One region of the Streptomyces sp. NBC_01506 genome, then DNA from elsewhere that is predicted to be linked to it. Evidence: riboswitches for the same ligand, from Rfam matches in the RefSeq annotation. Region 1 holds a riboswitch; each other region holds the start of a gene.

Region 1 (2,317 bases):
CCGCGGATCAGTGAACCGCGGGCGCGGATACGGGAGTACGAGAGGCCGATGCCGCCCGCGTGCTTCGAGAGCCGGGCGACCTGGTGGTAGCGGTCGTAGATCGAGTCCAGCTCGTCCAGGGGGGAGTCCAGCAGATAGCAGGACGACATCTGGGGGTGCCGGGTGCCGGAGTTGAAGAGGGTGGGGGAGGAGGGGAGGTAGTCGAGCCGGCTCATCAGGCCGTACAGCGCGGCGACCTCGTCCACGGCGGCCGGGGAGTCGTCCTTGGCCAGCCCGGACGCGACGCGCAGCATGAAGTACTGCGGCGTCTCGATGACATCGCGGGTGATCGGGTGCCGGAGCAGATAGCGGCTGAAGAGGGTACGCAGGCCGAAGTAGCCGAAGCGGTCGTCGGCGGCCGGGTCGATCAGCGCGTCGAGGCGGGCGGCGTGGCGGGTGACGAACGCGGCCGTACGGTCGGCGATCAGGCCCTGCGCGTGGCCCACGCCGACCGACGAGGAGAACGAGACGGCGCCCTGACCGGCGGCCTCGTCCGCGATGGTGCGGGTGAGCAGACGGGCGGCGAGACGCGAGTACGCGGGGTCCTCGGAGATGAGCCCGGCGGCGGCCTCGGTGGCGAGTTCACGCAACTCGGCCTCGTCGGACGCGGCGTTACGGCCACGGAGCGCGGCGGCGGCGACCTTGCCGGGGTCGGTGTCTGCGAGGTCGGCGGTGAGGTCCGTGAGGAGCCGCAGAAGGCCCGTCCCGGGCCCGTCGGCCGGCCTGTCGGCTGTGACGGCGGCGGCCGTGACGGCGGCCGTCTCCCGTACCCGCTCGGAGATCGCTGAAGCCGGATCGGCTGGCGCGATGGTCACGTGGTGCTCTCCCTCGCTCGGCTCTGGGCCACGGAGGGAGGGGCACGGCAGCGCACGCCCGCGTACGCCGCCCCACAACCGGGCAGCGCGCGCTGCGGCGTCCACCGGCCCAACCTCGAGGCCCGGACGTCTCGGCACCCGGATCGGTCGAGCCGGATGCGCCGTCGGCAGGTGCTCGGACTCGCGGGCACGACAAAGCGCACCACAGCACACCGTTGCGGGACAGTTCCGGATTCCCACCGGATTCTCCTGCGGCGACAGCAGACTTGAGCATACATGTGGGGTTGCTTGGGAGCGGCACCCCCCACATGTTGTGTCGCGGGCGTTTCGCCTTGCCCGGAATCAGCCCCGAAACGCCTTAGATTTCCAGGCTGTAGGTGAGCAGGGACAGCCCTGGGATGGGCGACCAGTCGCGCTCCGGGGTTCGTACGAAGCCCAGGCGCTCGTAGATCCGGTGCGCGTCGAGCATCGACTTCTGCGTGGACAGCCGCACCCGTACACACCCCTCGGTGGCCCGCGCACGGTCCACACACGCCCGCACCAGCGCCCCGCCGACACCCCGTCCCCGGGCGGCCGGCGCGACGGCCAGCATGCGGAACTCGGCCTCCCCGTCCCCGGCCAGATCGGCCCACGCGGACGGCCCGGAGACATGGGCCACCCCACCGAGCACACCCCCGTCCGCGCCGACGGCCACGAGCACCTCGGCCCCGACGGCCCGCGCCGCGACGTCCCGCAGGGTCGCCAGATAGGGGTCGTCCTCCCCGAAGTCCAGCAGCCCGTCGTCCAGATAGGCCCGCGCGGTTATCTCCCCGAGCACGTCGTACTCGCCGGGCTCGGCCGCTCTGATGGTGAAGCCGGCCTCCGGCCGTGTCGTCTGATCCATCCATGCAGTGTGCGACACGGCTCCGGCGGTGCGTTGTCCGAGGGCACCGCTAGCGTCGATCGCGACATGAGGAGGTTTGAGCCGCGTGGTCACTACCGACCGAGTCCATGTGGAAACCGACGACTTCGACGAGTTGTACCGCATTCTGAGCCGTACGGCCGAGCGTGCCCGCCTTGAGCTGATCGACGGGAAAGTGCACAGCAAGGCGGGCCCGGACGGTACGCACGGATGCATCATGCAGTGGCTCCTGCGCCGCTGTATGCGGTCGCGACCAGAGCTGTGGCTCTATCCCGCCCAAGGGCTGAAAGCCCAGCGACATCGCCAGGGACGCGTCCGGACGGACGGTTCTCTCGCTCCGAGCGGTGCGTTCGTCGGCCAAGGCGAGTGGGTCGACCCTGGCCCCGTCCTCATGGCCGTCGAGGTCACGTTGTACGACTCCGACTCCGACACCGACGCGCGCGACCGCGTGGAGAAACCCCGTGTCTACGCCGAGACCGGTATCCCCGTCTATCTGCTGATCGACCGGGACTCCTGCGAGGTGACCGTCCACAGCGAGCCGGACGGTGTGCGGTACGAGAGC
Region 2 (2,317 bases), 3.3 Mb from region 1:
GGGGTGGAGTTGGGCCGCGAGGCGTTGGACGGCGGCGGGGGCGCGGACGCCGAGCACGGCGTCGGAGAGCGGCAGGACGGCGAAGCGCTTGTTCCTGATCGCCGGGACGTCCTTCAGTACGGGGTCCTGAAGCAGCCGCTTCTTCTTCTGCGCGACGGTGGTGGCGCCGTAGTCGTAGATGAGAATCGTCTCGGGCTTGCGCGCCACGACCTGCTCCCAGGTGGCGTCGCCGAAGGACTTGTCGAGGTCGGCGAAGACGTTGTGCCCGCCGGCCCGCTCGATCAGCTCGTTGCCGATGCCCTTGCCGCCCGCGGTGAACGCGGTCTTGTCGCCGCTGTCGTAGACGAAGACGGAGACCGGTTTCACGTCCTCGAGCCCGGCGGCGGTGGTGGCCAGGGTGGTGCGTGCCTCGGCGGTCCACTTCGTGGCGCGGTCGGCGACGCCGAAGGTGCGACCGACCTCCCGCACCTCGCGGAACACGTCGTCCATGGAGGTCCGGCCCTCGGCGCAGTTCTCCAGGTTGAGCCGGGTGTCGATGCCGGCGTCCTTCAGGTCGTCGCGGGTGCGGCCGTCCTTGGCGGCGAAGGCGCTGTTGTAGCCGCCGTAGACGAAGTCGGGGTTCGCGGCGAGAAGTCGCTCCTTGGAGGGGTACTCCTCGGCGATGACCGGGACGCTGTCGTACGCCTTCCGGTAGGCGGGCAGGACCGCGTCGTCGAGCCAGGCGGTGCCGACGAGGGTTTTGGTGAGGCCCAGCTCGATCATGATCTCGGTGACGTGCTGGTTCATCGTGACCACGCGCTTCGGGGGTGCCTCGAAGGTGGTCTTCACACCGCAGTTGGTGACGGTGTACGGGAATCCGGCGGCCGGCGCTCCGGCGTCGCGGACGGGGTCCGGGGCGGTGGAGCAGGCGGTGAGCGGGAGCAGCAGCGGTAGCAGGACCGCCGGTATGAGGGCGTGGCGCCGCGAGGACATGGCTGGGCCTCCTCCGGGGGATTTCCGCGTCCCCTGGCATGGTGGGAGAAGGGCGACAGGTCAGTTCCTGGCTTCCGGGCTCCCGCTCGCGCGGGGCCCGGTCACAGTGGCGGGACCGTGCCGGATTCACACCGGCTTCCTGGGTCCTGCCGCCCTGGATCGCGTCAGTCTCTCAGACGACCTCGACCTCTTCTTCCGTGACCTCGCCGTCCACGATGCGGTACGAGCGGAACTGGAACGGGCCCATGTCGTCGGTGTCGGCGGTGGAGACCAGTACGTAGTGGGCGAACGGCTCCATCGCCAGGTCGATGTCCCGGCGGGAGGGGTACGCCTCGGTCGCGGTGTGCGAGTGGTAGATGACCACCACGTCCTCGTCGCGCGCCCGCAGCTCGTTGTCGAGCTGCTTGTGCTCGGTCGAGTCGAACTCGTAGAACGTGGGCGAGCGGGCCGCGTTGAGCATCGGGATGAAACGCTCGGGCCGGTCGCTGCCCTCCGGGCCCGCGATCACGCCGCACGCCTCGTCGGGGTGGTCCGCCCGCGCGTGGGCGACGATCCGGTCGTACAGCGCCTGGGTGATGGTCAGCATGAAGTGAAGGATAAGCAGATGGCCTCCGCGGTTGAGATGCGGAGGCCACCTGGTGAGACGCGTGCTCCACAACCTGGTCCGGGCCGGGGTTGAGGCCCAGGTTCAGGCCCAGGTTCAGGCCCGGGTTCAGGCCGGGTTCACCGGGTCCGGCCGGGCCGGTTCCTCCTCGATCGCCGTACGGGCCCGCGCCGGGCTCCTGACCAGCGACCACCCCGCGCCCAGGAACACCGCCCACACCGCGCCGACGTACAGCGACACCCGGGCGTCGGAGTCGTACGCGATCAGACACGTCACGAACGCCAGGAAGACCAGCGCCACCCAGCTCAGGGCCGAGCCGCCCGGCGCCGGGAACGAGGACGCCGGAAGCCGGCCCGCGACCACGGCGGAGCGGTACTTGATATGGCTGACGAGGATCATCATCCAGGTCCAGATACCGGCGGCGGTGGCCACCGAGGTGACGTACAGGAACGCCTTCTCCGGGACGATGTAGTTCAGGAGGACGCCGACGCCCATCAGCGCGACGGACGCCGTGATCCCGGCGGCGGGTGTGCGGCGGGTGTTGAGCCGGCCCAGGGCCTGCGGCGCCTCCTTGTTGGCCGAGAGGTCGCGCAGCATCCGGCCGGTGGAGTACATGCCGGAGTTGCAGGACGACAGGGCCGCTGTCAGCACGACGAAGTTGACGATTCCGGCGCCGAGGGGAATGCCGATCTTGGCGAAGGCGTGGACGAACGGGCTCTCGCCCTCGCTGAATTCGGTCCA
Region 3 (2,317 bases), 2.4 Mb from region 1:
CGAGGCCGAGGAGCGTGCCCAGCGTGGCGAGGGACTTCTCGTAGTCGTTGATCCAGATGTTGCGTCCGTCGACGACGCCCGCGACCAGGCGTTTGCCGGGCAGTCCGCCGACGGCCGCGAGGGCGTCGAGGTTGGGGGCGCCCGATTCGGTGAAGTCGAGCGCGAGCCCGTCGACGGGGGCCTTGGCCAGGACGGGCAGAGCCTCGCCGAGCCGCCCGAAGTAGGAGGCGACGAGCAGCTTCGGCCGGTCGGTGGCACCGCCCAGTTCGCGGTAGGCGCGGGCGGTGGCGTTCAGCTCGGCCGGGGTGCGGTCCTGGACGAGCGCGGGCTCGTCCAACTGCACCCAGTCGGCGCCGGCCGCGCGCAGGTCGGCCAGGATCTCGGCGTAGACGGGAAGGAGCCGGTCGAGCAGTGTCAGCGGCTCGAAGTCGGCGGCCACGCCGGGAGCGGGCTTGGCCAGCAGAAGGTAGGTGACGGGGCCCAGGAGCACGGGCCGGGCGGTGAGGCCGAGCGCGAGGGCTTCGGTGAACTCGGTGACCTGTTTGGCGGAGTCGGCGCGGAAGACGGTGTCCGGGCCCAACTCGGGTACCAGGTAGTGGTAGTTGGTGTCGAACCACTTCGTCATCTCCAGCGGCGCGACATCCTGGGTGCCGCGCGCCATCGCGAAGTAGCCGTCCAGCGCGTCGGTTTCGACCGCCGCGCGGTGCCGCTCGGGGACAGCGCCGACCATGACGCTGGTGTCCAGGACATGGTCGTAGTACGAGAAATCACCGGACGGCACTTCTTGGATACCGGCGTCGGCCAACTGCCGCCAGTTCGAGCGGCGAAGATCCTCGGCGGTCTTCCGGAGGGCGCCGGCGTCGACGCGGCCCTTCCAGTAGCCCTCGACGGCCTTCTTCAGTTCCCGGTTCTGTCCCTGGCGGGGGTAGCCGTACACGGTGGCCCGTGCTGCCGCGGCTGCGGACTGCGCTGTCACGGAACTCTCCTTCGCGAGATGTGTCCTTGCGTTCCCGGAGACGGGACGCGAGCGCGAAGGGACGACCGACCGTGCGGAACACAGCGCGTCGTCGCCGCGCGTGCCGCTCGATATGTACGCCGACCCGCCCACGAGGTCACCGGGATTACCGCGCGCGATCGTTCACGCGCGGGCAACAGGCAGGTCTTCGGACTCGTGGGCCCGTCCCGTATCCGTTACGAGACGCCTACTGGCCGTCGCTTCCCAGACCTGTCCAGGTCCAGTGCGTATGACGGCGGTCGTTCCCACTCACCGCTGCGGGGCAGTCCCGGATTCCCACCGGGTTCCCTCTTACGACGCTCCCGCCTGGCGGACAGGAACGAACCGGCTGCACGGCCCAGCCTAGAGGGACCAGTGGCGAGCGCCTACGCGGTGACCACATCGCGGACGGTGAAATGGACACCTTCCCGTGGGAGGCCCGCCACGGTGCGCCCCGGTGCCGCTCAGCGCCGCTCAGTGGCCGTGGGGAAGGTCGCGGGTCAGGGTGGGGACGGGGCGGGGGATCGTGCCGAAGTCGTTGTCCGGGTCGACAGGCAGGCGGTTGATGACCGCCTCCAGGCGGGCCGGAAGCGTGGGGCGGCTGCCGGAGTGGCACTGGGTCAGCAGTTGGTGACGGATGGTCTCCGGCAGCAGCGGACGCGGACGCGCGGCGGGGGCCGGTGACGTGCTGTCCGGGGCGCTCAGCCGGCGGGCCTCCGCGCGCCAGTACCTGGCGTCGCTGAACTCGGCACGCCGCCCGTGAGCCAGGTAGAGACAGAAGGCGGCCGTACGGTTGCCGCCGCCCGCGGCGAACTGCCACCAGAACTGGGCCGCGTCATGAGCCCGCGCCAGATGCAGCAGCGCGCCGAAGACGACCGCGCCCTCGGGGTCCGGCCGGTCGTCATCGGCCAGTTGTGCCAGGGCCGTTGCCGCCTGCGGGGTGTCGACGATGAGGGCGACCGCGAGGTCGAGATCGCGGGCGGCCTGCTCGTGCGCGGCGGGAGTACGCGACGCCCCGGGGGCGGCTTCGGGCGGTATGGAGGCGGCCTTGGCGTCGACGCGTTGCCGGGCGGCTTCGGTGTCGTAGTCGGAGTAGGTGTCGACAAGGACCTCTGCCTGGTCGAGCCGGGCGCTGATGGAGGCGTGGTCGTCGGTGCGCACGTCTACTCCTGCGTCTCGGTCCGGTCGAGGGCCATGTCGAGCTCGCGTGCCAGGCGGCGGCGGGCATGCTGTAACTGGGAGCGTACCGTGGCGAGTTCGATACCGAGGTACTCCGCGACATGCTCCTCGTCCTTGCCGAGGACGAAGCGCAGGACGATGACG

What was found. A riboswitch is a leader RNA that binds a small molecule or an ion and turns the genes downstream of it on or off. The one in region 1 is predicted to bind cobalamin.
Region 2: another riboswitch for cobalamin. It lies ahead of OG329_RS27675 (ABC transporter substrate-binding protein); the one in region 1 lies ahead of OG329_RS12540 (ribonucleoside-diphosphate reductase subunit alpha).
Region 3: another riboswitch for cobalamin. It lies ahead of metE (5-methyltetrahydropteroyltriglutamate--homocysteine S-methyltransferase); the one in region 1 lies ahead of OG329_RS12540 (ribonucleoside-diphosphate reductase subunit alpha).

The regions. Positions count from the first base shown of each region.
Region 1 covers NZ_CP109422.1:2,943,772-2,946,088, reverse strand. The annotation lists gene OG329_RS12540 (ribonucleoside-diphosphate reductase subunit alpha) at 1-854, opposite strand, end outside; cobalamin riboswitch at 1,003-1,135, opposite strand; gene OG329_RS12535 (GNAT family N-acetyltransferase) at 1,213-1,737, opposite strand; gene OG329_RS12530 (Uma2 family endonuclease) at 1,823-2,317, shown strand, end outside.
Region 2 covers NZ_CP109422.1:6,226,639-6,228,955, reverse strand. The annotation lists gene OG329_RS27675 (ABC transporter substrate-binding protein) at 1-972, opposite strand, end outside; cobalamin riboswitch at 1,013-1,145, opposite strand; gene OG329_RS27670 (Mov34/MPN/PAD-1 family protein) at 1,145-1,558, opposite strand; gene OG329_RS27665 (amino acid permease) at 1,685-2,317, opposite strand, start outside.
Region 3 covers NZ_CP109422.1:572,958-575,274, forward strand. The annotation lists gene metE (5-methyltetrahydropteroyltriglutamate--homocysteine S-methyltransferase) at 1-976, opposite strand, end outside; cobalamin riboswitch at 1,137-1,340, opposite strand; gene OG329_RS02515 (hypothetical protein) at 1,469-2,155, opposite strand; gene OG329_RS02520 (RNA polymerase sigma factor) at 2,158-2,317, opposite strand, start outside.